2 regions of the Bradyrhizobium sp. USDA 3262 genome follow, and region 2 is predicted to be linked to the other one. Evidence: riboswitches for the same ligand, from Rfam matches in the RefSeq annotation. Region 2 holds a riboswitch; the other holds the start of a gene.
What was found. A riboswitch is a leader RNA that binds a small molecule or an ion and turns the genes downstream of it on or off. The one in region 2 is predicted to bind glycine.
Positions count from the first base shown of each region.

Region 1: another riboswitch for glycine. It lies ahead of gcvT (glycine cleavage system aminomethyltransferase GcvT); the one in region 2 lies ahead of ACVWYP_RS31255 (D-amino acid dehydrogenase).

Region 1 covers NZ_JBSSCT010000001.1:6,779,687-6,794,525, forward strand. The annotation lists gene ACVWYP_RS32060 (alpha/beta hydrolase family protein) at 1-589, shown strand, start outside; gene ACVWYP_RS32065 (hypothetical protein) at 603-1,625, shown strand; gene ACVWYP_RS32070 (NADP-dependent isocitrate dehydrogenase) at 1,752-2,966, shown strand; gene ACVWYP_RS32075 (DUF3455 domain-containing protein) at 2,997-3,503, shown strand; gene ACVWYP_RS32080 (cyclic nucleotide-gated ion channel) at 3,597-4,847, opposite strand; gene alaS (alanine--tRNA ligase) at 4,859-7,546, opposite strand; glycine riboswitch at 7,749-7,837, shown strand; gene gcvT (glycine cleavage system aminomethyltransferase GcvT) at 7,979-9,124, shown strand; gene gcvH (glycine cleavage system protein GcvH) at 9,145-9,510, shown strand; gene gcvP (aminomethyl-transferring glycine dehydrogenase) at 9,667-12,540, shown strand; gene ACVWYP_RS32105 (acyl-CoA thioesterase) at 12,794-13,231, shown strand; gene ACVWYP_RS32110 (hypothetical protein) at 13,258-14,136, opposite strand; gene recA (recombinase RecA) at 14,518-14,839, opposite strand, start outside.
Region 2 covers NZ_JBSSCT010000001.1:6,611,543-6,626,381, forward strand. The annotation lists partial or broken gene ACVWYP_RS31210 (hypothetical protein) at 1-2, shown strand, start outside; gene ACVWYP_RS31215 (alpha/beta fold hydrolase) at 6-758, opposite strand; gene ACVWYP_RS31220 (hypothetical protein) at 816-1,949, opposite strand; gene ACVWYP_RS31225 (zinc-finger domain-containing protein) at 2,184-2,429, shown strand; gene ACVWYP_RS31230 (FAD-dependent monooxygenase) at 2,437-3,639, shown strand; gene ACVWYP_RS31235 (twin-arginine translocation pathway signal) at 3,679-4,113, opposite strand; tRNA gene ACVWYP_RS31240 (tRNA-Leu) at 4,338-4,424, shown strand; gene ACVWYP_RS31245 (ABC transporter substrate-binding protein) at 5,044-6,663, opposite strand; gene ACVWYP_RS31250 (M20/M25/M40 family metallo-hydrolase) at 6,928-8,058, shown strand; glycine riboswitch at 8,150-8,256, shown strand; glycine riboswitch at 8,260-8,374, shown strand; gene ACVWYP_RS31255 (D-amino acid dehydrogenase) at 8,441-9,799, shown strand; gene ACVWYP_RS31260 (ABC transporter permease) at 9,960-10,901, shown strand; gene ACVWYP_RS31265 (ABC transporter permease) at 10,905-11,792, shown strand; gene ACVWYP_RS31270 (ABC transporter ATP-binding protein) at 11,949-13,598, shown strand; gene ACVWYP_RS31275 (M81 family metallopeptidase) at 13,843-14,839, shown strand, end outside.

The DNA of each region.
Region 1 (14,839 bases), 170 kb from region 2:
TGTGCGCTTCAAGGGCGCCAAGGGCAATACCATGAGCGCCCTGCTCTACATCCCACCGAATGCCACGCCGCAGATTCCGGCGCCCGGCATCCTCGCCGTCCACGGCTATATCAATTCGCGCGAGACCCAGGACGGCTTCGCCATCGAGTTCGCCCGCCGCGGCTACGTGGTGCTCGCGCTCGACCAGACCGGCCACGGCTATAGCGACCCGCCCTCCTTCGCCAACGGTTTTGGCGGACCTGACGGCCTTGCCTATCTCCGCAGCCTCCAATTCGTCGACAAGGAGAATATCGGGCTCGAGGGCCATTCGATGGGCGGCTGGACGGTTCTGGCGGCCGCGGCAGCGATGCCCAACGACTACAAGTCGATGGTGCTGGAGGGCTCGTCCACCGGCAAGCCATTCGCCGCCGAGGGCACGGCGAACGGGCCGCGCAACACCGCGCTGGTGTTCGCGCAGTACGAGGAATTCCCCGACCTGATGTGGGGCGTCCAGCTCGCGCGCGACGTCACCAAGAGCCCAAAGCTCTGGGGCGCTGTTCGGCACGCAAGGCGCGGTCGAGCCGGGCAAGGTCTATGGCGATCCGGCTAGCGGCACCGCGCGGGTGCTGTACACCCCGGCGATGACCCATCCGGCCGAGCACATCTCGCATGAGGCGATCGGCTACAGCCTCGACTGGTTCGCCAAGACATTGAAGGGCGGCACGCCGCGTCCGGTCGACGACCAGATCTGGTTCCGCAAGGAGATCGGCACGCTGGTCGCCCTCATCGGTTTCATTGCCTTGGTCATCGGGACGTTCGACGGGCTGCTGGAAGCCAGGATGTTCTCCCGCCTGCGGCTGCCGGCGGTTGCCGACGGCACGATGCCGCCGCATCAGGCCGCGAGCGGCCGGCGCTGGACCACGGCGTTCATCCTGTCCGCCTTCATCCCGGCGCTGACCTATTACCCGGCCTTTGCGCTGGGCGGCACCTTCGTCACCCCTAGCGCGTTCCTGCCGCAGGGCATCACCAACCAGATCCTGGTCTGGGCCATCATCAACGGGCTGATCACGCTCGCCCTGATGCGGTTCGCTCCGAGGCGCGCCAGCCGGACCGGCCTCGTCGGTCAATCCGTCGTGATCGCGCTGGCTTCGGTCGCGGTCGGCTATGCCGCGCTGTGGCTCGCCGACCTCGCCTTCAAGATCGACTTCCGCTTCTGGATCGTCGCGCTCAAGTTGATGAGCGCGAAGCAATTCCTCATCTTCCTGATCTATCTGATTCCGTTCACGGCGTTTTTCGTCGTGGCGCTGCACGTGCTGCACCGGAATTTCTCGACCATGGATGCGCCGCGCGGGGCGCTGTACCTGACCAACATCCTGGCGCTGACGTTCGGTTTCATCGTGTTGCTGGTGCTGCAATACGGCACGCTGTGGCTGACGGGGAAGCTGTTCAACCCGGTCCCGGACCCCGGTTTCGTGCCGCTCTCGACCATCGTCGCGATCCAGTTCGTGCCGCTGCTCGCGATCGTCGCCGTGATCGCGACCTTCACCTGGCGGCGGACCGGATCGAGCCTGCCGGGGGCCCTGATCGCGGGCCTGTTCGTGACCTGGTACATCGTCGCGGGGACGGCCACTCAGGTCCCATTTTAGGTGAAAAGATGGGCTGAAAGTGCATAACCCCTCCGCTTCCGCCCGCCCCCGGGCGGTGCTATAGCGCAGGCGTCTTTTCCATCCCCGCCGTCAAAAGCGCGCCGTTCCCAAGAGGGCCTCCCCATCATGGCAAAAATCAAGGTATCCAACCCCGTCGTCGAGCTCGATGGCGACGAGATGACCCGGATCATCTGGCAGTACATCAAGGACAAGCTGATCAACCCGTTCCTGGATGTCGAACTGCTCTATTTCGATCTGGGCATGGAATACCGCGATGAGACCAACGACCAGGTGACCATCGACGCCGCCGAAGCCATCAAGAAGGTCGGCGTCGGCGTCAAATGCGCCACCATCACCCCCGACGAGGCCCGGGTGAAGGAATTCGGCCTGAAGCAGATGTGGAAGTCGCCGAACGGCACCATCCGCAACATCCTCGGCGGCTGCATCTTCCGCGAGCCGATCATCTGCAAGAACGTGCCGCGCCTGGTTCCCGGCTGGACCAAGCCGATCATCATCGGCCGCCATGCCTACGGCGACCAGTACCGCGCCACCGACATCAAGTTCCCCGGCAAGGGCACGCTGTCGCTGAAGTTCGTCGGCGAGGACGGCACCGTGATCGAGAAGGAAGTGTTCAAGGCGCCCGGCGCCGGCGTCGCGATGGAGATGTACAATCTCGACGACTCCATCACCGATTTCGCCCGCGCCTCGTTCAACTACGGCCTGATGCGCAACTACCCGGTCTATCTGTCGACCAAGAACACGATTCTGAAGGTCTATGACGGCCGCTTCAAGGACATCTTCCAGGACGTCTTCGACCGCGAGTTCAAGAAGGAATTCGACGCCAAGGGCCTGACCTACGAGCACCGCCTGATCGACGACATGGTGGCCTCGGCGCTGAAATGGTCCGGCGGCTATGTCTGGGCCTGCAAGAACTATGACGGCGACGTGCAGTCCGACACCGTGGCCCAGGGCTACGGCTCGCTCGGCCTGATGACCTCGGTGCTGCTCACCCCGGACGGCAAGACCGTGGAAGCCGAGGCCGCCCACGGCACCGTGACCCGCCACTACCGCGAGCACCAGAAGGGCAAGGAGACCTCGACCAACTCGATCGCGTCGATCTTCGCCTGGACCCGTGGCCTCGCCCATCGCGCCAAGCTCGACAACAACGAAGCGTTGGCGAAGTTCGCCACCACCCTGGAGAAGGTCTGCGTCGCGACCGTCGAGGAGGGCTACATGACCAAGGATCTCGCGCTCCTGGTCGGCGCCGACCAGCGCTGGCTCTCGACCACCGGATTCCTCGACAAGGTGTCCGACAACCTCGTGAAGGCGATCGCGGCCTGAGGCCGTCATCCTGGGAAGACAGGTGCGAGCATGACCATGGCCCTTGTCAGAGCCGTCGTGCTCGCATCGTTCTCGCTCACCGGGTCGGCGGCATTCGCTGCCGGCCCCCTGCCCGACGCGGTCGCGGCGCCCGGCGAGTCCCCGGTTCTGTCGGTCCATGCCGAGGGCGTGCAGGTCTATGAGTGCAAGCCGGTCACCGACGGCAAGCTCGCCTGGTCGTTCCGCGAACCGGTCGCGACCCTGATCGCCGATGGCCGCACGGTCGGCCGGCATTATGCGGGTCCGAACTGGGAGCATGTCGACGGCAGCGCCGTGACCGCCCGCACCTCCGGCAGCGCACCCGGCGCAACGCCTTCCGACATTGCCTGGCTGAAGCTCGAGGTGATTGCCCACCGCGGCAACGGCCTGCTCTCCGGCGTCGCAACCGTGCAGCGGATCAACACCTCGGGCGGCGAGCTCAGCGGCGCCTGCGACAAATCAGGCGCGCTGAAGGGCGCGGCATATTCGGCGGATTACGTGTTCCTGCGACGGGACTGAGCGTTTTCGAGCGAAGTGGGTAACCGGTCCGCGTGAAGAAAACGCGTCAAACGAAGAATCGAGAGCCTGGTTCCGATTCGATCGAATGAGGCTCTAGTCGCGGATGCCGCCGTCGGTCTCGCGCGGCGCCTGGGCGATCTCTGCGGCGGCCAGGTCGCCGCCGGCCGCGAGCGGATCGGCAAGCCGCGCCTCGGCGGTCTCCCGGACATGCGCGGCGAGCGCCGGCATGCGCTCGATCAGGGCATGGAAGTCCTGCGCATCGAGCACCAGGAGCTTGGTCTTGCGCGTCGCCGTCACCGTGCCGGAGCGGCTGGTCCGCCGCAGCAGCGCGATCTCGCCGAAGAACGCGCCGTCGGCGAGCCGTACAAGCTGGCTCGGCAGGTCGATCTCGACCTCGCCCGCGGTGATGAAATACATCGATGAGGCCGCATCGCCGCGCCGCACCAGCACCTCGCCGGCCTCGATGGTCTGCGACCGCAATAGCCGCATGATGTCGGAAATATCGGCGGCGCCAAGATGCGAGAACAGCGGCACCCGCGCCAGCATGCCCCAGGTCACGACGAAGTCGCGGCGCCGGACCTCGTCGGCAAACGCCGTCGAGATGATCGCGACCGGCAGCGCGATCATCGCGAAGCCGACCACGATCGCGACCACCGTGACGGTCCGGCCGAGCGGCGTTATCGGGACGACGTCGCCGTAACCGACGGTGCCGAGCGTCACGATCGCCCACCACATCGCCTGCGGCATGGTGCCGAACTTGTCAGGCTGCACTTTGTGCTCGATGGCATAGAGCAGCGAGGCGAACAGCAGCACCGCGCCGGTCAGGATCACCACGCAGCCGAACAGCGTGCGCCGCTCGGCATGCAGCGCCGCCAGCAGCGAGCGCATCGCGGTCGAATAGCGCACCAGCTTGAGGAACGGCAGCATGCCGAACAGCACCAGCGTGGTCTTGTCGCCGATGGCAAGCGCGATGGCCGACGGCAGGAAGGCGAGCAGGTCGATCACGCCGAGCGCCGAGAAGGCGTATTCCAGCCGTGCCCGCGCCGGCGTCATGTCGCGCAGCGAGTGGCCGACCACGCTCCAGAGCCGCGCGGCATATTCCAACGCGAAGGCGATGACCGCCGCGATCTCGATGGTCGTCAGCAGCCAGCCGAACTGCGCGTCGATCTCGGGCACGGAGGCCAGAATCGCCGCCAGCACATCGAAGGCGATGATGGCGACGATGATCCGGGCGAACCGCAAGCCGCCCGAATGCGGCAGATCATCGCGTTCGAGCAGCTCGTAGAGACGGTCGCGCAGCCCGGGATCGCCGATCGTGGGCTTGAGCGGAGCCGTCGCCACGATCAGCCTCTCCGTCAGGCGCCGGCCGATGCCTGTTGAGTCATGGCCTGTTCGATCGCCGACAACGCGGCGTCGGCCTTGGCGCCGTCGGGCCCGCCGGCCTGCGCCATGTCGGGCCGGCCGCCGCCACCCTTGCCGCCGAGCACCTCGGAGCCCTTGCGGACGAGCTCGACCGCGTTGAACCGCGCGGTCAGATCGGCGGTGACGCCGACCACGATGCCGGCCTTGCCGTCCTCGGTGACGCCGACGATCGCGACCACGCCCGAGCCGATCTGCTTCTTGCCGTCGTCGACGAGACTCTTGAGATCCTTGGTCTCGACGCCCTCGACCGCGCGCGCCAGCAGCTTGACATTGCCGACCTCGCGAACGGCTGAGGCGGCGCCGTTCGACGCACCGCCGCCACCCATCGCGAGCTTCTTGCGGGCGTCAGACAGATCGCGCTCGAGCTTCTTGCGCTCCTCCATCAGCGCGGCGATCCGCGCCGGCACGTCGTCGATCGTGGTGCGCAGCTCCAGCGCCGCGGTCTTGGCCAGCGCGATGGTGTCGTTGGCATGCTTGCGCGCGTGATGCCCGGTCAGCGCCTCGATGCGGCGCACGCCGGACGCGACCGCGCCCTCGCCGGTCACCGAGATCATGCCGATGTCGCCGGTGCGGCGGACATGGGTGCCGCCGCAGAGCTCGACCGACCAGCCGAGCGCGTTCTGGCCGTGATCGCGGGCCCCCCTGCCCATCGACACGACGCGGACCTCGTCGCCGTACTTCTCGCCGAACAGCGCGCGGGCGCCGGCCTCACGGGCATCGTCGACGCCCATGATCCGGGTGGTGACCTCGTCATTCTCCAGCACGACATCGTTGGCGATGTCCTCGATCCGGGCGAGCTCTTCCGGCGTGATCTGCTTCGGATGCACGAAGTCGAAGCGCAGCCGGTCCGGCGTGACCAGCGAGCCGCGCTGGGCGATGTGATCACCCAGCACCTGGCGCAGCGCCTCGTGCAACAGATGCGTCGCCGAATGGTTGGCGCGGATCGACGAACGCCTGGCGTGATCGACCTCGAGCTGCAGCGCGGTGCCGACGCCGAGCGTGCCCTGCTCCACCGTGCCGAGATGCACGAACAGATCGCCGGCCTTCTTCTGCGTGTCGGTGACGCGGAACTTGACGCCCTCGCCGGTGAGCACGCCGATGTCACCGACCTGGCCGCCGGACTCGCCGTAGAACGGGGTCTGGTTCAGCACGATCGCGCCGCTCTCGCCGGCCTTCAGGCTCTCGACCTCGGCGCCGTCCTTGATCAGCGCCGTCACCGCGCCTTCCGCGCTCTCGGTCTCGTAGCCGAGGAATTCGGTCGCGCCGAGCTTCTCGCGCAGCGGGAACCAGATCGCCTCGCTCGCCGCCTCGCCCGAGCCCGCCCAGGAGGCACGCGCCTTCACGCGCTGCCGCTCCATCGCGTCGGTGAACGAAGCCTGGTCGACGCTGATGCCGCGCGACTTCAGCGCGTCCTGCGTCAGATCCAGCGGAAAACCATAGGTGTCGTACAGCGTGAACGCGGTGTCGCCGTCGAACATGTCGCCCTTCTTGAGGCCGGCGCTCTTCTCGTCGAGGATCGACAGGCCGCGCGCCAGCGTCTTGCGGAAGCGCGTCTCCTCCAGCCGCAGCGTCTCCTCGATCAGCTTCTCCGCGCGGACCAGATCCGGATAAGCCTGGCCCATCTCGCGGACCAGCGCCCAGACCAGGCGATGCATCAGCGGCTCGCTCGCGCCCAAGAGCTGCGCATGGCGCATCGCGCGGCGCATGATCCGGCGCAGCACGTAGCCGCGGCCCTCGTTCGACGGCAGCACGCCGTCGGCGATCAGGAACGCCGACGAGCGCAGATGGTCCGCAATCACGCGGTACGAGGCCACGTTCTGCTCGCTCGGCCCGTGGCCGAGGGCCGACGCCGCCGCATCGATCAGATTGCGGAACAGATCGGTCTCGAACACGCTCTCGACGCCCTGCAGGATGGCCGCCATGCGCTCGAGCCCCATGCCGGTGTCGATCGAGGGACGCGGCAGCGCCACGCGCTCCTCCTTCGTCACCTGCTCGTACTGCATGAACACCAGGTTCCAGAATTCGAGGAAGCGATCGCCATCCTCCTCCGGGCTGCCCGGAGGTCCGCCCCAGATGTGCTCGCCGCGGTCGATGAAGATCTCGGAGCACGGACCGCACGGGCCGGTGTCGCCCATCGCCCAGAAATTGTCCGAGGTCGGGATCCGGATGATGCGGTCGTCCGAGAAGCCCGCGATCTTCTTCCAGTAGCCGGCCGCCTCGTCGTCGGTGTGGTAGACGGTGACCAGCAGCTTGTCCTCCTTCAGCCCGAAATCCCTGGTGATCAGATTCCAGGCGAGCTCGATCGCGCGCTCCTTGAAGTAATCGCCGAACGAGAAGTTGCCGAGCATCTCGAAGAAGGTGAGATGGCGCGCGGTGTAGCCGACATTGTCGAGGTCGTTATGCTTGCCGCCGGCGCGCACGCACTTCTGCGACGTCGTGGCGCGCTGATAGCCGCGCTTCTCGACGCCGGTGAAGACGTTCTTGAACTGCACCATGCCGGCATTGGTGAACATCAAGGTCGGGTCGTTGCGCGGAACCAGCGGCGACGAGGCCACGATCTCGTGGCCGTTCTCCTTGAAGAAGTTCAGAAATGTCGACCTGATGTCGTTGACGCTGCTCATGTTCATCCAATCGGAAAAAGGGGCCGGCCAGCCGCAAAAAGGCGTCATTTTCCGGCCGAACGCTTTTAGACATTGCCAGCTGCGGTGTCCAGAAACTGTGCAGGCGGATCATGGGCTTGCCGCGGCAGCACAAAGCCCATTGGATAGTTGCTGCAGCTGCGTTGACAGTCTTGGTGGCGCCGTGTTTTCTACCTACCTATACCTAGTCACGTCGGGAGAGACCGGCCTTACCGCCGGCGCCGAAGGAGCAACCGCCCCGGAAACTCTCAGGCAAAAGGACCGCGTGACGTCTGACATCTGGAAAGAGACGCTGGGGTTCGCCCCGATGCGTCCGCCGACGGGATAATACTCTCAGGCACAGCGACAGATGGGGCTTTCTGCAGGTTTCTCAAGGGGAAATAGGTCCCCGACGGGAACCGCGAGGGCCCTGTGATGCTTGCACGCGAAACTTCTCCGCTGAAACAGACCCCGCTGCACGCGCTGCACCTGGCGCGCGGCGCCAAGATGGTGCCGTTCGCCGGCTACGACATGCCGGTGCAATATGCGGCCGGCGTGCTGAAGGAGCATCTGCACACCCGCAAGGAAGCCGGCCTGTTCGACGTGTCGCACATGGGCCAGCTCGTGCTGAAGGCCAAATCCGGCAAGGTCACCGACGCGGCGCTCGCGCTGGAAAAACTGGTGCCGCAGGACATCGTCGGTATCGCGCCGGGACGGCAGCGCTACGCGCAATTCACCAACAATGACGGCGGCCTGCTCGACGACCTGATGGTCGCGAATTTCGGCGATCACCTGTTCCTGGTGGTCAACGCCGCCTGCAAGGCCGAGGACGAGGCGCATCTGCGTGCGAATCTCGCCGACACTTGCGAGATCGTATCGCTGGCCGACCGCGCGCTGATCGCACTGCAGGGGCCGAAAGCCGAATCGGCGCTGGCGAAACTTTGTGCAGATGTCAGTTCGATGAAATTCATGGACGCCGGTCCGCGCCGCGTCGGCGACGTCGACTGCTTCGTCTCGCGCTCCGGCTACACCGGCGAGGACGGCTTTGAGATTTCCGTGCCCGCAGACAAGGTGGAAGCCCTGGTCACCGCGCTGCTCGACAATCCCGACGTGCTGCCGATCGGGCTCGGCGCGCGCGACAGCCTGCGGCTTGAAGCCGGGCTGTGCCTCTACGGCCATGACATCGACACCACGACGACGCCGGTCGAAGGCGCGCTGGAATGGTCGGTGCAGAAGGTTCGCCGCAGCGGCGGCGCCCGCGCCGGCGGCTTCCCGGGCGCCGACAAGATTCTCGCGCAGTTCGCAGATGGCGCCGCGCGCCGGCGGGTCGGCCTGAAGCCCGACGGCCGCGCCCCGGTGCGCGAAGGCGCCGCATTGTTCGCGGATCCGACCTCGACCGAACAGATCGGCAAGGTGACCTCGGGCGGCTTCGGCCCGAGCCTCAATGCGCCGGTCGCGATGGGCTATCTGCCGACCGCCCTTTCCGCCGTCGGCACCACCGTTTTCGCCGAAGTGCGCGGCCAGCGGCTCCCGCTGAAAGTCGCCGCCACGCCCTTCGTCCCCAATACCTACAAACGCTAAACGCCAAAGGATCGCTCCCCATGACGACGCTGTACACGTCCGACCACGAATGGCTCCGCATTGAGGGCGACGTCGCCACGATCGGCATCACCGACTATGCGCAGTCGCAGCTCGGCGACGTCGTGTTCGTCGAACTGCCCAAGGTCGGCCGCAGCCTGAAGAAGGCCGAGGCCGCCGCTGTCGTCGAATCCGTCAAGGCCGCCTCCGACGTTTACGCACCGATCACCGGCGAGGTGGTCGAGGTCAACGACGCGCTCGCCGCCGAGCCCGCGCTGGTCAATTCGGACGCCGGCGGCAAGGCCTGGTTCTTCAAGATGAAGATTGCCGACAAGGGCGAGCTCGGCGGCCTGATGGACGAGGCCGCCTACGCCGCGCACACCGCCTGAGAGAATGAAGCAGATTGCCACCACACACTCACTGTCATCGCCCGACTTGATCGGGCGACCCAGTACGCCGCGGCCCTTCAGCTCAATCACTGATGTCCCGGCGTACTGGATACCCCGCTTTCGCGGAGTATGACGGCTGACAACGAGGACCACGTCATGAACGCGCCCTTCAAGCCGATCAACGAAGCCGCCACCGATTTCGTCCGCCGCCACATCGGACCGTCGCCGCGCGACATCAACGCGATGCTGGAGACGGTCGGCGCCGCGAGCCTGCAGGCGCTGATGAATGAAACGCTGCCGGCGTCGATCCGGCAGAAGGCGCCGCTCGATCTCGGCCGGGCGCTGAGCGAGACCGAGGCGCTCGCGCATATGAGCGAGCTCGCCGCGCAGAACCAGGTGTTCACCTCGCTGATCGGCCAAGGCTATTCCGGCACCATCCTGCCCGCGGTGATCCAGCGCAACATCCTGGAGAACCCGGCCTGGTACACCGCCTACACGCCGTATCAGCCGGAGATCAGCCAGGGCCGGCTCGAGGCCCTGTTCAACTTCCAGACCATGATCTGCGACCTCACCGGGCTCGACGTCGCCAACGCCTCGCTGCTCGACGAGGCGACCGCGGCGGCCGAAGCGATGGCGCTCGCCGAGCGCCACTCGCAGGTCAAGGCGAAGGTGTTCTTCGTCGACAAGGAGGTGCATCCGCAGACGCTGGCGGTGATGCGCACGCGCGCCGCGCCGCTGGGCTGGGCGCTGGTCGTCGGCGATCCCCTGACCGAGCTCGACAACGCCGACGTGCTCGGCGCCCTGTTGCAATATCCGGGAACATCGGGCGCGGTGCGCGACCTCAAGCCTGCCATCGCATCGCTGCGCGCCAGGGGCGCGCTTGCGATCGTCGCGGCGGACCTGTTGTCGCTGACGCTGCTCACCTCGCCCGGCGAGCTCGGCGCCGACATCGCGATCGGCTCGGCGCAGCGGTTCGGCGTGCCGATGGGTTATGGCGGACCGCACGCCGCCTACATGGCGGTGCGCGACACGCTGAAGCGCTCGCTGCCCGGCCGTCTCGTCGGCCTCTCGGTGGATTCGCGTGGGCAGCCCGCCTATCGCCTCGCACTGCAGACCCGCGAGCAGCATATCCGCCGTGAGAAGGCGACCTCGAATATCTGCACCGCGCAGGTGCTACTCGCCGTGATCGCCTCGATGTATGCGGTCTATCACGGTCCCGAGGGCCTGACCCATATCGCACGCAGCGTGCATCGCCGCGCCACCGTGCTTGCCGCCGGCCTGCGCAAGCTCGGCTTTGCGCCGACCAGCGAAGCGTTCTTCGATACCGTGACCGTCGAGGCCGGAGCGAAGCAGATCGAGATTGTCTCCCGCGCGCAGGCGGAGCGGATCAATCTGCGCATCGGTGCGACCACGCTCGGCATCGCGCTCGACGAGACCACGACGCCGGAGACCGTCGAGGCAGTATGGCGCGTGTTCGGCGGCAAGCTCAGCTTTGCCGAGATCGAAGCGGCCGCGCGCGAGGCGCTGCCGAAGGATCTGCGGCGCACCAGCGCGTTCCTCACCCATCCGGTGTTCAACACCCACCGCTCGGAGACCGAGTTGCTGCGCTACATGCGCAAGCTCAGCGATCGTGACCTCGCGCTCGACCGCGCGATGATCCCGCTCGGCTCCTGCACGATGAAGCTCAACGCCACCACCGAGATGATCCCGCTGACCTGGCCGGCGTTCGGCAATCTGCATCCGTTCGCGCCCGCGGATCAGGCCAAGGGCTATCACACGCTGTTCAAGCGGCTGGAGCAATGGCTGTGCGACATCACCGGCTATGACGCGGTCTCACTGCAGCCGAACTCCGGCGCGCAGGGCGAATATGCCGGACTGCTGGCGATCCGCGGCTATCACCTGGCGCGCGGCGAGCCGCACCGCAAGGTGTGCCTGATCCCCTCCTCCGCGCACGGCACCAATCCGGCCTCGGCCGCGATGGTCGGCATGGAGGTCGTGGTTGTGGCGTGCGATGCGCGCGGCGACGTCGACGTCAATGATCTCCGCGCCAAGGCGGAGAAGCATTCGGCCAATCTCGCCGCTGTGATGATCACCTATCCGTCGACCCACGGCGTGTTCGAGGAGCATATCCGCGAGATCTGCGACATCGTGCATGCGCATGGCGGCCAGGTCTATCTCGACGGCGCCAACATGAACGCGCAGGTCGGGCTGTCGCGGCCCGGCGATTACGGCGCCGATGTCAGCCATCTCAATTTGCACAAGACCTTCTGCATCCCGCATGGCGGCGGCGGCCCCGGCATGGGCCCGATCGGTGTGAAGGCGCATCTTGCGCCCTATCTGCCAGGCCATCCCGCAACCGACGGCACGACGGCGCACGCCATCGGCCCGGTGTCGGCCGCGCCGTTCGGCTCGGCGTCGATCCTGACCATCTCCTACATCTACATCCTGATGATGGGCGGCGAAGGCCTCACGCGCGCCACCGAGATCGCGATCCTCAATGCCAACTACATCGCCGCACGGCTGCAGCCGCACTTCCCGGTGCTGTACCGCAACGAGCGCGGCCGGGTTGCGCATGAGTGCATCGTCGATCCGCGGGCGCTGAAGACGACGAGCGGCGTCACCGTGGACGACATCGCCAAGCGGCTGATCGATTACGGCTTCCACGCGCCGACCATGAGCTTCCCGGTGGCGGGCACGCTGATGATCGAACCGACGGAATCGGAATCGAAGTTCGAGATCGACCGGTTCTGCGACGCCATGATCGCGATCCGCGACGAAATCGCGGAGATCGAAAAGGGCCGCTGGAAGGTCGAGGCCTCACCGCTGCGCCACGCGCCGCACACCGTCCACGACATCGCCGACGATGCCTGGAACAGGGCCTACACCCGTGCCGAGGGCTGCTTCCCGGCCGGCGTGTCGCGTTCCGACAAATACTGGAGCCCGGTCGGCCGCGTCGACAACGTCTATGGCGACCGCAACCTGGTATGCTCATGCCCACCGGTCGAGGACTACGCGCAGGCGGCAGAGTAGATCGGCCGTTGATGTCACCATTGTAGGATGGGTAGAGCGCAGCGAAACCCATCAATTGCATCTGGGCGGCGAGGTGATGGGTTTCGCTTCCCTCTACCCATCCTACGATCCAATCGGAGCATGGGTTGAGCCCTGCGGCTCAACCCACCATTTCAAAGAAAAGAGCTCGTCGTTTCGCTTGTCCGCGACCTGCATCGGTCGAAGCGGGCCGCGGGACGAACGATAGCGAGGGCCGCCCGCGGCAGGAGGAAACATGCGCGAGGAATTCTGGTTTCATTTCCCGTTCCGCGTCCGCTATTCCGAGGTCGACGCGCAGGCCGTGGTGTTCAACGCCCACTACCTGACCTATTTCGACACCGCGATCACGGAATATTTTCGCGCGCTCGGCTATGATTATCTCGGCGAAGTGGCGCGGACCGGGATCGACTTTCACACCGTGAAGTCGGTCGTCGAATACAAGGCGCCGATTCGGTTCGACGAGGACATCGAGGTCTGCGTACGCGTCGCGCGGATCGGCCGTTCCTCGATCAACCTTGCGCTCGCGATCTTCGCCAAGGACTCCGATGACCTGCGCGCCACCGGCGAGATCATCTGGGTCGCGACCGACCAGAAAACGCACCAGTCGGTCGCCGTGACCGAAGATTTGCGGGCGCTGATTGCGAGCCGCGAAAAGGCGCTGGCGCGGGGCTAAGCCGACGGGCGTCGCACAGATCAGGCTCAGGGAGCGACCAGGGTGCGGCTCTCGGCGTCCCAGCGCCACAGCCGCTCATTGGTCAGCTCGGTGCCGCCCCACCACCGGCGAATCGGATTGTACTGGCTGAAGTCGAGCTCGCGATCCGACACTTCCTGGCCGAAATCGGTGAGCGACAGCCGACTGTCCCGGTGTCGGTTGTTTCGGGCCTTCAGATCGTCGGGCGCTTCGATCTCCGCGGGGAATCCGGCCAGAACCGGCGATCGACAATAGACGAGCCCATCCAGGATCAACTCTGCTTCCTGAAAATCGAACACGCCGCGCTCCCTGTTCAGCTCGCTTGAAAGGGCCTGTGGCTTTGTCTCGCCTTCGGCGACGAGATCCAGCATCCGCAGTTCAGACGCGCCGAGGCCAGTGTCTCGCCCGGGTAGCTCCTCGAGCAACGCAATCAGCGCCGCGCGGAGCTGCGGGAGGGCCGACAGATCCTGCATGAGAAGGTCGAAACAGGGCTCGGGCGTCGGTGCGCGAAAGGCATTCCAGGCGCGACTGGCCAATTCCAACCGATCATCGGTCACCGCAAGTGCAGGCAGTCGCCATTTCGCCGAGCTCTCACCTCGGTACCTGGCGATCTCGGCATCGGTCTGGACCAGACTGAGCTTCGAAACGATGTGCCGGTGCGGGCGGAGCACGTCGAATAGCCAGGCCAGGACCAGCTGGTCGTTCGGCTGAGGATCAGCCCACAGCTCGACGCTGTCGCAACGCTCACACAGCTCGACGAGACCGACGTCCCTGCCGATCGAGCCGGTCCATCTTGAAGTGGCGAAGTCGAGCCAGTGCGTGTCGAAATCGACATGCTTTGCGGAACGCGCTTCCAGCAGGATCGTGAGGTCAGCCGACGAGGGCATTTGTCCCCAAACGAAGCGCGGCCTCAACCCGACGACGATATCCGCCCTTCCCGCCTGCCGCAGGCGATAGCTCGCGAGATCGCTTGTCGCCAGGATCAGACTTGTCACGATGCGCGCTGCTCCCGCTGCGGGCCATGGCCAATCAACGCCGGATTCCAGCGCCAAAGGTTGTCGTTGGTGAGGTGCGTGCCGCCCCACCAGCGATTGATCGGATTGTGGTCAGTGAAGTCCAAACGGGCGCCGAAGACGTCGGCAACTCAACGTCCTCAGCGCCCGCTTGCAGCGAAGTCATGTGACCGTTTGAGCATGATCTCCGCGCAAACGCTTCGCGTTTGTCGCGAGGGAAAACCGCTTCGCACTTTTCCGGATCATGCTGGAGGCTTACTCTTCCGTCGGCTCCTCGCCTTCGGCGTCGCGCTCGGGCGTGCCGGCGAGGATCTGCTCGGAGATCAGGCCGGAGTTCTGCCGGATCGCGGCTTCGATCTTGGCGGTGATGTCGGGATTCGACTTCAGGAATGCCTTGGAATTCTCGCGGCCCTGACCGAGCCGCTGGCTGTCATAGGAGAACCAGGCGCCCGACTTCTCGACGATGCCGGCCTTGACGCCGAGGTCGAGGATCTCGCCCATCTTGGAGACGCCCTCGCCGTACATGATGTCGAACTCGACCTGCTTGAAGGGCGGCGCCAGCTTGTTCTTCACCACC
Region 2 (14,839 bases):
ACGATCTATTTTCGCCGCGACAGGAAGTCGATGACCCCGGTCTTGTAGACCTTGTCGCCGACCGCCCGCATGTGATCGCGGTTCGGAATGTCGAGCACCTCCGACCCCGGAATGATCCGGCCGAGCGCTGACGCCGAGCCCGCGATCTCGTCCTTGCTGCCGACCGCGATCAAGACCGGCACGCGGATGCCGGCCGCCTCCTCGCGCGTCATCAGGCGGCGCGAACCGCGCAGGCAGGCGGCGAGCGCGCGGCGGTCGGAGCGGGTCTGGTCGGCAAAGGCGCGGAAGGTACGGCCGACCGGGTCGGTGACATCGTCGAGCGACGGCGCCTCCAGCGCCAGCGCGACCGTCTCGCCGGGGCCGCCGCCCTCGATCAGTCCGATGCCGATCCCGCCAAGGATCGCCGAGCGCACCCGATCGGGATTCTCTCGCGCCAGGATCGCCGTCATCCGCGAGCCCAGCGAATAGCCCATGATGTCGGCGCGCGTGATTCCGAGATGGTCCATCAGCGCGATCACGTCGCTGGCCATGGTCTCGATCTCGTACTGCGCGGCATCGTAGAGCTTGGCGGATTCGCCGTGGCCGCGATTGTCGAGCGCGATCACGCGACGGCCGGCCTTGACCAGATCCGACACCCAGGTCGGGTAGATCCAGTTGACGTTCTTGCTCGAGGCAAAGCCGTGCACCAGCACGATCGGTTCGCCCGCGCCTTCGTCGATATAGGCAATTTCAACATCGCCGTGATGGAAACTCGGCATCATCCATTCCGTTTCTTCTTGGGATTTGCGATTGGCGATCGACAGGCGACCGCCAGCCTAACCCTGGGCGGGTATACTCGCCAAGGTAGCCTGCGCGGCCATCTGCCGCTTCAGGCGCAGCGCCTTGCTTCGTCTGAGCCACCAGGCGGTGGCCCGTTCGGTGGTGGCCTTGATCGACGACAGGAAGCCGAACAGCGCCAGCAGCGCGCCGAACAGCCACATGGTGAGATTGAAGGCGCCGGCCGCCAGCAGCAGCGCGCCGCGGCCGAGCAGCTTCAGGATCGCACGGGTCTGGCCGCCCTTCGCCTCGGCGATCCGCGCCGCCCGCGCGATCTCCTTCGGGTTCTCGGCGACCTTCAGCGTATCCCGCGCAGCGCGAACCCCCGCCGCTTCGCCGATGCGCCCGACGTCCTTGGCGACGCGCACCAGCGCGCCGGCCTTCTCGGCGCGGAAGGCCGCGCGGATCGCGGTTGCGGTTTGCACCGGCCGCAGCACCGAGCCGGATACGACCGCCTCGCGCAGCGCCGGCTGGTCGACGACCTCGCGGGTCGAACGCCCGGCCCATTCGATCATCCCCTCGCTCAGCCGCCCGGCCTTGCGCGTATCCTTGACCAATGTCAGCCCGGCGCGCAGCGGCCCGGCGCCGCCGACCGACACATAGGTGGCCGCGGTCACGGCGAGCCCGGCGGCCGCGAGGCCGAGCACCAGCTGGTCGGTGTCCTCGCCCATCACGAGGTGCTTACCCTCGCGCACGACGTCCCTGACATCGCCGAACACGAACAGGTCGCCGGCGACCGTGCCGGACAGGCTTGCGACATCGTCGGCATTGCCGGTCACCAGGCCGGTGGCGAAGCCTTTGGCGAAATGCATGGTGGATGATTGCTCGGCGCGCGCGTCATCGACGCGCTTGGTGAGATCATCACCGAGCGCGATGTTCTTCTCGCCGGCGAGTTCGACAAAGCTGGCCGCAAGGTCGGCATCGCCGGAGGCCAGCGCCGCCTCGATATTGTCGGAGATCAACGCCGGGTTGTTGCGCAGCACGGAATTGAGCCTGATGTCGGCGAGCGCAGCGGGATCCTCCCGCGCCGCCAGCACGGTGCCGGCGTCACGGGCGTGCGGCCAAATAGCCGCGCCCACGGCTGCACTTGCCGCCACGCCGACCACCGCCAAGCTGACGCGCACCCGATTCACTCCGCTAAAACCTCTAGTTTTATTCGCCTTGGAGATAGTGTGCCGTTTTTGCGACACAACGGCTCCGACCAAAGGAGGGCTTCTCTGGGACGACAAGATTGTGTCGAATTTGCATGAGCAAATGAGCCATCGGGGCTCTAGGAATCAACTGTTCCCGTCAGTATGGTGCGCGGCATTTCGCGATGCCGCATGCTGTTGATTGCGTCTGCCCATCGTTGCCATCAAGGTGAGAATATGTCCGACCACGTCGTCCCGCACTTCCATAACGATGCCGGTGTCTCGGTGATCGAAATCGGATCGCAGGAGTTCATGTGCGTCGGCGCCAACCCGCCGTTCGACCACCCGCACGTGTTCCTCGACCTCGGCAATGACAGCGAGATTATCTGCCCGTACTGCTCGACGCTTTATCGCTTCGCGGCCGACCTCGCGGCCGGCGAAGCGCGGCCGCCGGAATGCGTGCTGAAAGACAAGGTCGCCTGACCGCTCCGTGGCGCTGACGCGAACCGTCATCGTTGCAGGCGCCGGGATCGGAGGACTGACGGCGTCGCTGACACTGGCGGCACAGGGCTTTCGCGTCGTCGTGCTGGAGAAGGCCGAACGGCTCGAGGAAGCCGGCGCCGGCATCCAGCTCTCTCCCAATGCCAGCCGCATCCTGGTCGAGCTCGGGCTCAAGGAACCGCTTGCGCGGCGCGCGGTCACGCCTGAATCCGTCAACATCCTGAGCGCGCGGGCCGGTGGCGAGATCGCACGGATGCCGCTTGGCCAGGCCGCCGAGTTCCGCGCCGGCGCACCCTATTGGGTGATCCACCGCGCCGACCTGCAGGCCGCGCTGCAGGCGGCCGTCAACGACCATCCCGATATCGATCTGCGGCTCGGCTGCCAGTTCGAGGATGTGACCAAGCATGCGAGAGGCCTCACCGTCATCCAACGCCGCGGCAATTCACGGCAGGAGGAATTGGCCGTCGCGCTGATCGGCGCCGACGGCATCTGGTCGTCGGTGCGCGGGCATTTGTTTCCGGATGTACAGCCGCAATTCTCCGGCCTGATCGCCTGGCGCGGCACGCTGGACGCCACCGCCCTGCCGCGTGAATACGCCGCACCGCGCGTGCAGCTCTGGATGGGACCGGACGCGCATCTCGTCGCCTATCCCATCTCGGCCGGACGCCAGATCAACGTGGTCGCGATCGTATCGGGCACCTGGAACCGGCCGGGCTGGAGCGAGCCCGGCGACATCAACGAGATCAAGGGTGCATTCGCCACCGCGCGCTGGCCGGCGACGGCGCGGATGCTGATCGGCGCGGTCGACGGCTGGCGCAAATGGGCGCTGTTCACCCTGCCCGACATCGGTCGCTGGAGCGAAGGCGCGGTGACGCTGCTCGGCGATGCCGCGCATGCGATGTTGCCGTTTGCCGCACAAGGCGCCGGCATGGCGATCGAGGATGCGGCCGTGCTCGCCAAGGCCTTGAGCGACAGCACCGGGGAAAACACCGCAGGCATTCCCGCCGCGCTGAAGCGCTACGCACGGATGCGGCGCGGGCGCGTGCTGAAAGTGCAGCGCCTGGCGCGACAGCAGGGCCGCATCTATCATTTGGGCGGGCCGGCGGCGATCGCGCGCGATCTGGCGATCCGCGCCATCGGTCCGGAGCGCATGCTGGCGCGGCAGGACTGGATCTACGATTGGCGCGCCTGAGCTCAGCCAGTCACAACCGGCTCGTTCGGAAACGCCGGCCTAGTGGACGAGGCCTCGCGGTGCGCGCGGGCCCTTCGCCGCCGGCGTGGGGGCAGCGGGTGCCGCGACCGCAGGTGTGTCCGGCGTGCTTTCATGGCACTTGCCTTTGCGCCAGGCCTCATCCGCCAGCTTCTGCTGGGAGTGGATCGAGATCAGCTCGTTGCGATAGACCATCTCGGAGACGACAGTACCGCCGACGCCGGTCTCCGCCTTGGCCATCAATTTTTCCTGATCCGCCGCGCGGGTCTTGAGATTGCTGCGCTCGTTCTCGAGCTGCTTGCAATCATAAAGCTCGTACTTGGCGGGATCGGCGAACGCCGACGGCACGCTGTCGCCGATCTGCGCGCAGCCGGAAACGCCCGCGGCCGAGGCGAGCAGCGCAATGACGGCCGCCGCGCGCGGCAGCTTCGGGCGGCGTGGGAAACGAACGGACATTCAGCTTTCTTAACCGGACAGTGTTGAGATTGCCTAAAGCAGCCACCGGTGTCCGGATTGAGGCTCAATCGCGGCGGCGCGCTGCTTATCCCAATGCTTGGCCGCCGAGGCAAATGGAATTGCGGGCGGCCGCTTAAGCCTTTGAAAGCTCACCTGTTAGCACCGGATAATGACAATTCCACTCCGCGCCCAAACGCGCTAGAAATCGGCGCGCCTGGCGCAACGCGGACGTGGCGGAACTGGTAGACGCAAGGGACTTAAAATCCCTCGATGGCAACGTCGTGTGGGTTCGAGTCCCACCGCCCGCACCAGCCTTCGCATGCCGTGCACGGACCCACCAGGCGGGCCAGCATCGCGATGCTCGCCGCCTCGTGTTTTCCGGCTGTGGCGTGGTTCACACGCCGCGATCGCTGACCATCGTAGTCTTCCCGCATTGGAAATTCCGGCCGCTCATTTCGCGGCCGTCGCATTGTGAAATCAATTTGGTCGGAGATCGGCGATGGAGATTGCAAACTGCAATCGGATTGCAAACTGCAATCGGATTGCGAAGAGCAATCGGATTGCGAAGAGCAATCGGATTGCGACCGGTATCGGACTGACGCAGCTCACGAGCCTGTCAAGCCCGAGCAGCATGAGACCAGACCACGGCGATTAGCGGTCGCCGGTTCGGAACTCATGCACTGGGTATTCGTTGTCATGCCGCAATTGGAGCATGACGATGCCGAACGACGATCCATCCGCAAAGCGCGCAACCGACCAATGCGATCAGCGCAAGGAGCGCCCCTCCCCGCCGCGCAGCGCGCCACCAGGCGGGCCACCGCTTAGCGACGGACTGGAGCAGCTTCGCGACAGCCACACCTGACAAGCGATAGCGAAAAGAAAAATGGCCGGGACAAGTCCCGGCCATTCGTTTTGCGTTGAGCCGCAAGCTTACTCGGACTTGTCGATATTCCAGAAGATCGGCGTCGCCGGGCCGTCGAGCACGCCGGTGAGCGACTTCCGCCAGGCGCTCGGAATGGTGTACTGGCCGAGCGGAACGTAGATCACCTGATCGTAGGCCTCGGTCTGGATTTCGGTGGCGATCTTCTTCTTTTCCTCAGCCGAGCCGGCGCGCGCAAACTTGTCACGCAGCTCCTCGATCTTCGGGTCTTCGGCCCAACCGAACCAGCCGCCATTCTTGCCGCGCCCGGTGATCGACGCGTTAACGATCGGGTCGGAGACGTCGGCCGCGACCCAGTTGGTGAAGAACATGTTCCAGCCGCCTTCCTTCGGCGGCTTCTGGCTGGCGCGGCGGGTCACCACGGTCTGCCAGTCGGTGGCCTGCAGGTCGACCTTGAAGCCGGCCTCGCGCAACTGCTGCGCGGCCACGACAGGCTGGGCCTTCAACGTCGTGACGTCGCCCGGCGCCATGATCACCACGGGGGTGCCGTCATAGCCGGACGCGGCGAGCGCCTTCTTGGCTTCCGCCAGGCCGTTGCCCTTCACCAGCGTTTCGGCCCCGACGTCGGTCTCGAGCGGCGTGCCGCAGACGAAGAAGGCGCCGCAGATCTTCTGGTATTTGGCGTTGCCGACCAGCGCGTCGAGCACGTCCTTCTGGTTCATCGCCAGGAACGCAGCCCGGCGCACCTTCGGATTGTCGAACGGCGGATAGAGGAAGTTCATGCGTCCGAGGGTCTGGAAGCCGAACTTGTTCAGGACGTCGATCTTGAGATCCGGATTGGCTTCGAGCACCGGCAGCATGTCGAACGGAAGGTTCTCCATGAAATCGATGTCGCCGGATTGCAACGCATTCACCGCCGTCTGCGCATCGGCCATCGTGACCCACTCGACGCGGTCGACCTTGACCACCTTGCCGCCCGCGGTCCAGCTCGCCGGCTCCTTGCGCGGCACGTAGTCCTTGTTCTTCTCATAGACCGCCTTCACGCCCGGCTGGAATTCCGCCTGCACGAATTTGAACGGTCCGGAGCCGATCTGTTCCGGGATCGGCTTGTCCGGCGGCGTCTCGGCAAGACGCTTCGGCATCATGAACGGCACGCGCGACGACGGCTTGCCGATCGATTCCAGCACGAGGCCGTAGGGTTCCTTCAGCTTCAACGTGATGGTCTTTGCGTCGGTCGCCTCCAGGCTCGCGACGAAGTCCATCAGCTTCTGGCCCATGCCGTCGACCTTGCCCCAACGCTGCAGCGAGGCGACGCAGTCTTCCGCGGTGACCGGCGCGCCGTCGTGCCACTTCAGGCCGTCGCGCAGCGTGAACGTATAGGTCAGCTTGTCGTCGGAAACCTTCCAGTCCGCCATCTGCGGCTGGATCTTGAAATTGGAATCCGTCGCCAGCAGCGTGTCATAGATCATGTAACCATGATCGCGGGTGATGTAGGCCGTGGTCATGATCGGATCGATGACGCGCAGATCCGAATGCATCACCGCAGTGATGGTCTTGCCCGCGGCCATCGCCTGCGGTGCGAAAGACAATTCCTGCGGTGCGAACGACAGCGCGAGCGCCGTCAACGCAGCCGCTAGCGTGCGGTGTTTCCAACGCGAGATAGGGAACATGCAATCTCTCCTGACGTGTAACTGGTCAAAGCCGGCTTATTCGTTATGCATGCGGTTCGTTATTTAGGCGAACTAACATGCTGTATGGCTTGTGAAATCGAGACTTGCACCAAGCGCCAAGCGCGTCAATCGGTTTCAGGCCGCATCGGACGTACACAAACGAATGAGGCCGCACGCCAGATTTTGGCTTTACAAAATCGTCGGCTGAGATTTTCGTAACGCCGCGCGATGCCGGCGCCGTCAGAACAACAAGAGAGAAAAACGATGAACCCAGCCAATCTCCCCTTTGATTCCGAAACGATGCTGCAGGGCCTGCGCAGCTGGGTGGAATGCGAAAGCCCGACCTGGGACGCGGCCGCGGTCGAGCGCATGCTCGATCTCGCCGCCCGCGAGATGGCGATCATGGGTGCGACGATCGAGCGCATCGCCGGACGCCAGGGCTTCGCGGGCTGCGTCCGCGCCCGTTTCCCCCATCCGAAACAAGGCCAGCCCGGCATCCTGATCGCCGGCCATCTGGACACCGTGCACCCGGTCGGCACCATCGAGAAGCTGAAGTGGCGGCGCGAAGGCAACAAGTGCTTCGGGCCGGGCATCTTCGACATGAAGGGCGGCAACTACCTGTCGATCGAGGCGATCAGGCAGTTGGCGCGCGCCTCCTTCACGACACCGCTGCCGATCACCGTGCTGTTCACCCCCGATGAAGAGGTCGGCACGCCGTCGACGCGCGACATCATCGAGGCGGAAGCCGCGCGCAACAAATACGTGCTGGTGCCGGAGCCCGGCCGGCCGAACAACGGCGTCGTCACCGGCCGCTATGCGATCGCGCGCTTCAATCTGGAAGCCACCGGCAAGCCCAGCCATGCCGGTGCGACGCTGTCGTCCGGGCGTTCCGCGATCCGCGAGATGGCGCGGCAGATCATCGCCATCGACGGCATGACCACCGAGGACTGCACGTTCTCGGTCGGCATCGTGCATGGCGGCCAGTGGGTCAATTGCGTCGCAACGACCTGCACCGGCGAAGCGCTCAGCATGGCCAAGCGCCAGGCCGATCTCGACCGTGGGGTCGAGCGCATGCTGGCACTGTCGGGCACCGCCAACGACGTCACCTTCAAGGTGACGCGCGGCGTCACTCGCCCGGTGTGGGAGCCCGACGCGGGCACCATGGCGCTGTATGAAAAGGCAAAAGGCCTTGCGGCGGCGATGGGTCTCGATCTGCCGCACGGCAGCGCCGGCGGCGGCTCGGATGGCAACTTCACCGGCGCGATGGGCATCCCCACGCTCGACGGTCTCGGCGTTCGCGGCGCCGATGCGCATACGCTCAACGAGCATATCGAGGTCGACAGCCTCGCCGAGCGCGGCCGCCTGATGGCGGCATTGTTGGCGACGCTGGACTGACATCGATTGCACTGCACAACACGTTGGCACTGCCGGACCGAAATTTAGCCTTGTCCATTTTTAAGGCTTCGCCTACGGTCCGGCCGTCCAACGCGACGATGCGGGAGAGATCGAAGCGACAACATTCGTGTTGTTGCCTTCGGCGCCGACGGAGCAACCGCCCCGGAAACTCTCAGGCAAAAGGACCGTATCGTCAGGACGATCTGGAGAGAGACGAACATGGCCGCACATCAAGGGCCATGACGTCCACCGAAGGGGATAGTTCGCTTCTGGCCCCGGCCCGATGCGGATCAAGCTCTCAGGTACCGTGACAGATGGGGCGCCGAATGCCGGTTTCACCGGTGGTTCGGCGACTCTAACCCACGGGAGCCTGAAGACCATCATGCCACATATCGCGATTATCGGCGCCGGCATCACCGGCGTAACGACGGCCTATGCCCTGCTTGAACGCGGCTACAAGGTGACTGTCCTCGACAGGCATCGCTACGCCGCGATGGAAACCTCGTTCGCCAATGGCGGACAGCTTTCCGCCAGCAACGCCGAAGTCTGGAACAGTGCTGCGACCATCCTCAAGGGTCTGCGCTGGATGCTCAGAAGCGACGCGCCGCTGCTGATGAACCCGAAGCCGAGCTGGCACAAATATTCCTGGATCGGCGAGTTCGTCGGCCACATCGGCCGCTATCGCAGCAACACCATCGAGACCACGCGGCTCGCAATCGAAGCGCGCAAGCACCTGTTCTCGATCGCACAGCGCGAGAACATCGCCTTCGATCTCGAACGCCGCGGCATCCTGCACGTCTATCACGACAAGGCCGGCTTCGAGGCCGGCCTGCGGGTCAATACGCTGCTGCAGCAAGGCGGGCTCGACCGCAGGCCGGTGACATCGGACGAAATCCGCGTCATCGAACCCGCGCTGCAGACAACCTGCTATGGCGGCTTCTTCACGCCGTCGGACGCGACCGGCGATATCCACAAATTCACGCGCGGGCTTGCCGACGCCTGCATCCGCCGTGGCGCGAGCTTTGTCCATGAAGCCGACGTCGACACGATCGCACGCGGCGATGACGGCTTCCGCGTCGGCTGGAACGAAGTTGCTTCACCTGATGCTGCGGTCGCGACGCGGCATCAATTGCAAGCGGACGGGATCGTGATTTGCGCCGGCGTGGCGAGCCGCCACTTCGCCAGCCTGCTCAACGACCGCGTCAATGTCTATCCGGTGAAGGGCTATTCGATCACGGTGCAACTCGATGCGCCGCAAAGCCGGAATGCGGCCCCAACCGTCAGCCTGCTCGATGAAGCTGCGAAGATCGTTACCAGCCGGCTCGGCGCCGACCGCTTCCGCATCGCCGGCACCGCCGAGTTCAACGGCTTCAACCGCGACATTCGCGCCGACCGCATTCAACCGCTGGTGGATTGGGTGCGACATCATTTCCCAAAGATCGATACGTCGAAAGTCGTGCCCTGGGCGGGTTTGCGGCCGATGATGCCAAACATGATGCCGGTGGTTCGCGCCGGACGGATTCCGGGCGTGTTCTACAACACAGGCCACGGTCATCTCGGCTGGACGCTGTCGGCGGCGACGGCGCAGATGGCGGCCCAGGCGATCGACGATTGGCGCGACCTCGACACGCCGCCGATGGCGCCGTCGTTCGGCGCCGGGCTCGATGTGCCCGCCGACGCGCGCAAAGCTGAAATCAATCCACCTTCCAGTGGACTGCTTCGAACATCACCGGAGGAATAATCGCGGCCAACAGGACTGATTAGCTGCACCGCAAAATCCGCAGCACCGATGGCATGGGACTTGCTCAAGTTCTACCGTGAGTCTGCTACCATCTGTGCTACGGTCTGGTGTGCAACGGTCCCGCTGGGGACTTCATCGACCACAACCCAACGGATCAAATTTGCTCGGATATCTGCTTCGCCGCATCCTCGCCGCCATTCCCGTGATGGGCGTGGTGGCTCTGTTTGTGTTCCTGTTGCTGCGGCTGACGCCCGGCGACCCGGCCGCCATCCTCGCCGGCGACAACGCGACTCCCGAACAGCTCGAACGCATTCGGACCTCGCTTGGTCTGAACGAGCCGATCTACATCCAGTTCTACACCTGGATCGCCAAGCTGCTGCACGGCGACCTCGGTGTTTCCCTGATCTCGAACAAGCCGATCCTCGAGATGATCGGCCCGCGCCTCGAGCCTTCGATCTCGGTCGCGCTGGCCACCATCATCCTCTCGATCCTGGTCGCGGTGCCGCTCGGCGTGATCGCGGCGTGGAAACACGGCACCTGGATCGACCGCTTCGTGATGGGGCTTTCGGTGCTCGGCTTCTCGGTGCCGGTGTTCGTGATCGGCTATGTGCTGATCCAGATCTTTGCGATCGATCTGCGCTGGGTGCCGGTGCAGGGCTTCAAGAGCATCTCGGCCGGCTTCGGTCCGTTCTTCCAGCGCATCATCCTGCCGACCTGCACCCTCTCCTTCATCTACGTCGCCCTGATCGCGCGCATGACGCGGGCCTCGATGCTCGATGTGCTCGGTGAGGATTACGTGCGCACGGCGCGCGCCAAGGGCATCGGCGAGACCGGCGTGCTGCTGCGTCACGCGCTGCGCAACGCCGCGGTTCCGGTCATCACGGTGATAGGTTCCGGCTTCGCGCTGTTGATCTCCGGGGTCGTCGTCACCGAAAGCGTGTTCAACCTGCCCGGCATCGGCCGCCTCACCGTCGATGCGGTGCTGGCGCGCGACTATCCGGTGATCCAGGCGATGATCCTCTTGACGTCGGGTATCTACGTCGCGGTCAATCTGTTGATCGACCTCGCCTACACCCTGCTCGATCCTCGTATCCGGTACTGAGCAATGGCGATCGAAACCCTCCCCGAATCCTCTATTCCCGTCACCCGGCCGTTCCGCGTCAAGTTCGGCTTCCTGACGTCGACGCCGATCATCGCGGTTGCGACGATCTGCCTCGCCCTCATCATCCTGATAGCGATCTTCGCGCCGCTGCTTGCGCCGCATGATCCCCTGCTGTTGACACCGTCGCAGCGGCTGAAGCCGTCGAGCGCGCAATATCTGCTCGGCACCGACGCCTATGGCCGCGACCTGTTGTCGCGCATCATCTACGGCGCACGGATCTCGCTGGTGATCGGGCTCGGCGCCGCCGTCTGCTCGATCGCCATCGGCCTCCTGATCGGACTCGTCGCCGGCTTCTTCCGCTGGGTCGATGCGGTGCTGATGCGCGTGATGGACGGCTTGATGGCGATCCCCGCCATCCTGCTCGCGATCGCCGTGGTGTCGCTGTCGGGTGCCAGCATCTGGACCGTGATGGTCGCGATCACCATCCCCGAGATCCCGCGCGTGGCGCGGCTGGTGCGCTCGGTGGTGCTGACCGCACGCGAGGAGCCTTATGTCGAGGCAGCGATCTCGCTCGGCACCAGCCTGCCGAAGATCATGTGGCGGCATTTGATGCCGAACACCATCGCGCCGCTGATCGTGCAAGGCACCTATGTCTGCGCCTCCGCGATCCTGACCGAGGCGATCCTGTCGTTCCTCGGCGCCGGCATCTCGCCGGAAACGCCGACCTGGGGCAACATCATGGCCGAGGGCCGCGCCTACTTCCAGGTCAAGCCGTCGCTGATCTTCTGGCCGGGGCTACTGCTCTCGATCGCCATTCTCAGCGTCAACCTGATCGGCGACGCCGCGCGCGACGCGCTCGATCCCCGCATGAAGCAGCGTGAGGGCAAGTGACGGCTTCGATGCAATCGAAGCCGTCATTCCGGGATGGTGCGTTAGCACCAGACCCGGAATCTCGAGATTCCGGGTTCGATGCTTCGCATCGCCCCGGAATGACAGTGGACAAATTCCGTCGCCGCGCTCACCGCAGCCGCGCCAAGAGAACCTGACATGACCAACGTCGTCCTCGACATCAACAATCTCGTCGTCGGCCTCGGCCGCAAGGCGGATGCGCATCGCATCATCGACGATCTCTCGCTACAGGTCCGTGAAGGCGAGACGCTCTGCCTGGTCGGCGAAAGCGGCTCGGGCAAGTCGGTGACTTCGCTCACCGTGATGGGCCTGTTGCAGAAGGGCACGCTGGTGCCGTCCGGCGGCAGCGTCAAACTGGTCGGCGAGGAACTGCTCACCGCCAGCGACCGGCGGCTGCGGCAACTCCGCGCCACGCGGATGGCGATGATCTTCCAGGAGCCGATGACCGCGCTCAATCCCGTCGTGCCGGTCGGCCGCCAGATCGACGAGGTGCTGCGCGCCCACACCGATCTCGATGCCCGCGCGCGGCGCCAGAAGATTTTGGCGATGATGGAGCATGTGCGGCTGCCGGATGTCGAGCGCATCTTCTCCTCCTACCCGCACCGCCTGTCGGGCGGTCAGCGCCAGCGCATCATGATCGCGATGGCATTGGTTCTGGAGCCGAAACTCCTGATCGCCGATGAGCCGACCACCGCGCTCGACGTCACCACGCAGAAGCAGATCCTCACCTTGATCCGCGATCTGCAACGCGATCACGGCACCGCCGTTCTGTTCATCACCCACGACATGGGCGTGGTGGCCGAGATTGCAGACCGCGTCGCGGTGATGCGGCACGGCCGCCTTGTCGAAACCGGCCCGCTGCAGGACGTGCTGCGCAATCCGAAGATGGAGTACACCCGCAACCTCTTGTCCTCGGTGCCGAGCCTGGTGCCGCGCGCGCCGCGCCCGGAGACCACCGAGCCCGTGGTGCTGGAAGCCAATGAGCTCAGCAAGGTCTACCGGGAGCGGTCGCTGTACGGCAAAGCCCGCGAGGTCGCCGCCGCCAGCAACGTCACGCTCACTCTGCGCAAGGGCCGCACGCTCGGCATCGTCGGCGAAAGCGGTTCCGGCAAGTCGACGGTCGCGCGCTGCATCGTCCGCCTGATCGATCCGACCTCGGGCGGGGTGCGCCTCGCCGGCCGCGAGATCTCCGACCTGTCGCGCCGGCTGTTGCAGCCGCATCGCCAGAAGATCCAGATCATCTTCCAGGATCCCTACCGCTCGCTCAATCCGCGCGTCACCGTCGGCGAGAGCATCGCGGAAGGCCCGGTCAATTACGGCATGCCGCGCAAGGACGCGCTGGCGCGGGCGCGCGAGCTGCTCGAGCTCGTCCACCTGCCGCCCGACGCGATCTCGCGCTATCCGCACCAGTTCTCCGGTGGCCAGCGCCAGCGCATCGCGATCGCGCGCGCGCTGGCGCTCGATCCCGATGTGCTCGTCGCGGATGAGGCGGTGTCCGCGCTCGACGTCTCGGTGCAGGCGCAGGTTCTGGATCTGCTCGACGAAATCCAGCGGCGACTGGGCATCGCGTTGCTGTTCATCACGCATGATTTGCGCGTCGCCGCACAAATCTGCGACGACGTCGCCGTGATGCAGCATGGCCGCGTCGTGGAACAGGGACCGGCCGCCGAGGTGCTGACCAATCCGCAGCAGGCCTATACCCGCGCGCTGCTCGATGCGGCGCCCGGACGCGGCTGGGATTTTGCGAATTTCCGCCCGGTTTCGGAAGGGCTCGTGGCAACGGCCTAAGTCTTTAGCCTTAGCCTCACGACGTACCTTTGGGCCCTCAATACGCCCATAGGGCATGCAAATCCGGAAGTGCTCCACGGCTTGCGCTTGGCGCGACGACACGCTTAACGTCGCGCGCTAGAGCGTGGCCCTGACGGTGGACACCGATCTTCCCCGGAGATCACGCTCCAACCAACGCGATGAGATCATGACGCGCGTCGTCACGATCGCATCATGATCGAAGAAACGTATCGAGACCAACTTGATGACTCGCATTGCCGTCGGCGGCTTCCTGCACGAGACCAATACCTTCGCACCGACGAAGGCAACCTATGACGATTTCGTGCATGGCGGCGGCTGGCCGTCGATGACGCATGGCGCCGACGTGCTCAAGGTCATGCGCAAGATCAATGTCGGCCTTGCCGGGTTTGTCGAGGCGGCGGAAGCCAATGGCTGGGAGCTGGTGCCGACGATCTTCGCTGCGGCGAGCCCGTCGGCGCATGTCAGCAAGGATGCGTATGAGCGGATCGTGACCGAAATGGTCGACGGCATCGCCGCGGCCGGACCGATCGACGCCGTCTATCTCGATCTGCACGGCGCCATGGTCACCGAGCATTATGACGACGGTGAAGGCGAAACGCTGGCCCGCGTGCGCAAGGCGATCGGCAACGACCTGCCGCTGGTGGCGAGCCTCGATCTGCATGCGAACGTCTCACCGAAGATGATCGAAAATGCCGACGCGCTGATCGCCTACCGCACCTATCCGCATGTCGACATGGCCGAAACCGGCCGCGCCTGCGCCCGGCATCTGGCGCTGATGCTCAGGTCCAGGCAGCGCTTCGCCAAGGCATTCCGGCAATTGCCGTTCCTGATCCCGATCAGCTGGCAATGCACCAACGACCAGCCCACCAAAGGCATCTATCAAAAGCTCGCCGCGCTCGAGAGCGACGCCGTGCCGACGCTGTCGTTTGCTCCGGGCTTTCCGGCCGCCGATTTCAGGGATTGCGGACCGAGCGTGTTCGCCTATGGCCGGACCCAGGCCGCTGCGGATGCCGCCGCCGACAAGGTCGTCGCGCTGGTCGAAGGCCATGAGGACGATTTCGACGGCCGGATCTATTCGCCCGACGACGGCGTGCGGCTGGCGATGGAACTGGCGAAATCGGCCAGCAAGCCGATCATCATCGCCGATACCCAGGACAATCCCGGCGCCGGCGGCGATTCCGACACGACAGGCATGCTGCGCGCGCTGGTGCGCAACAGGG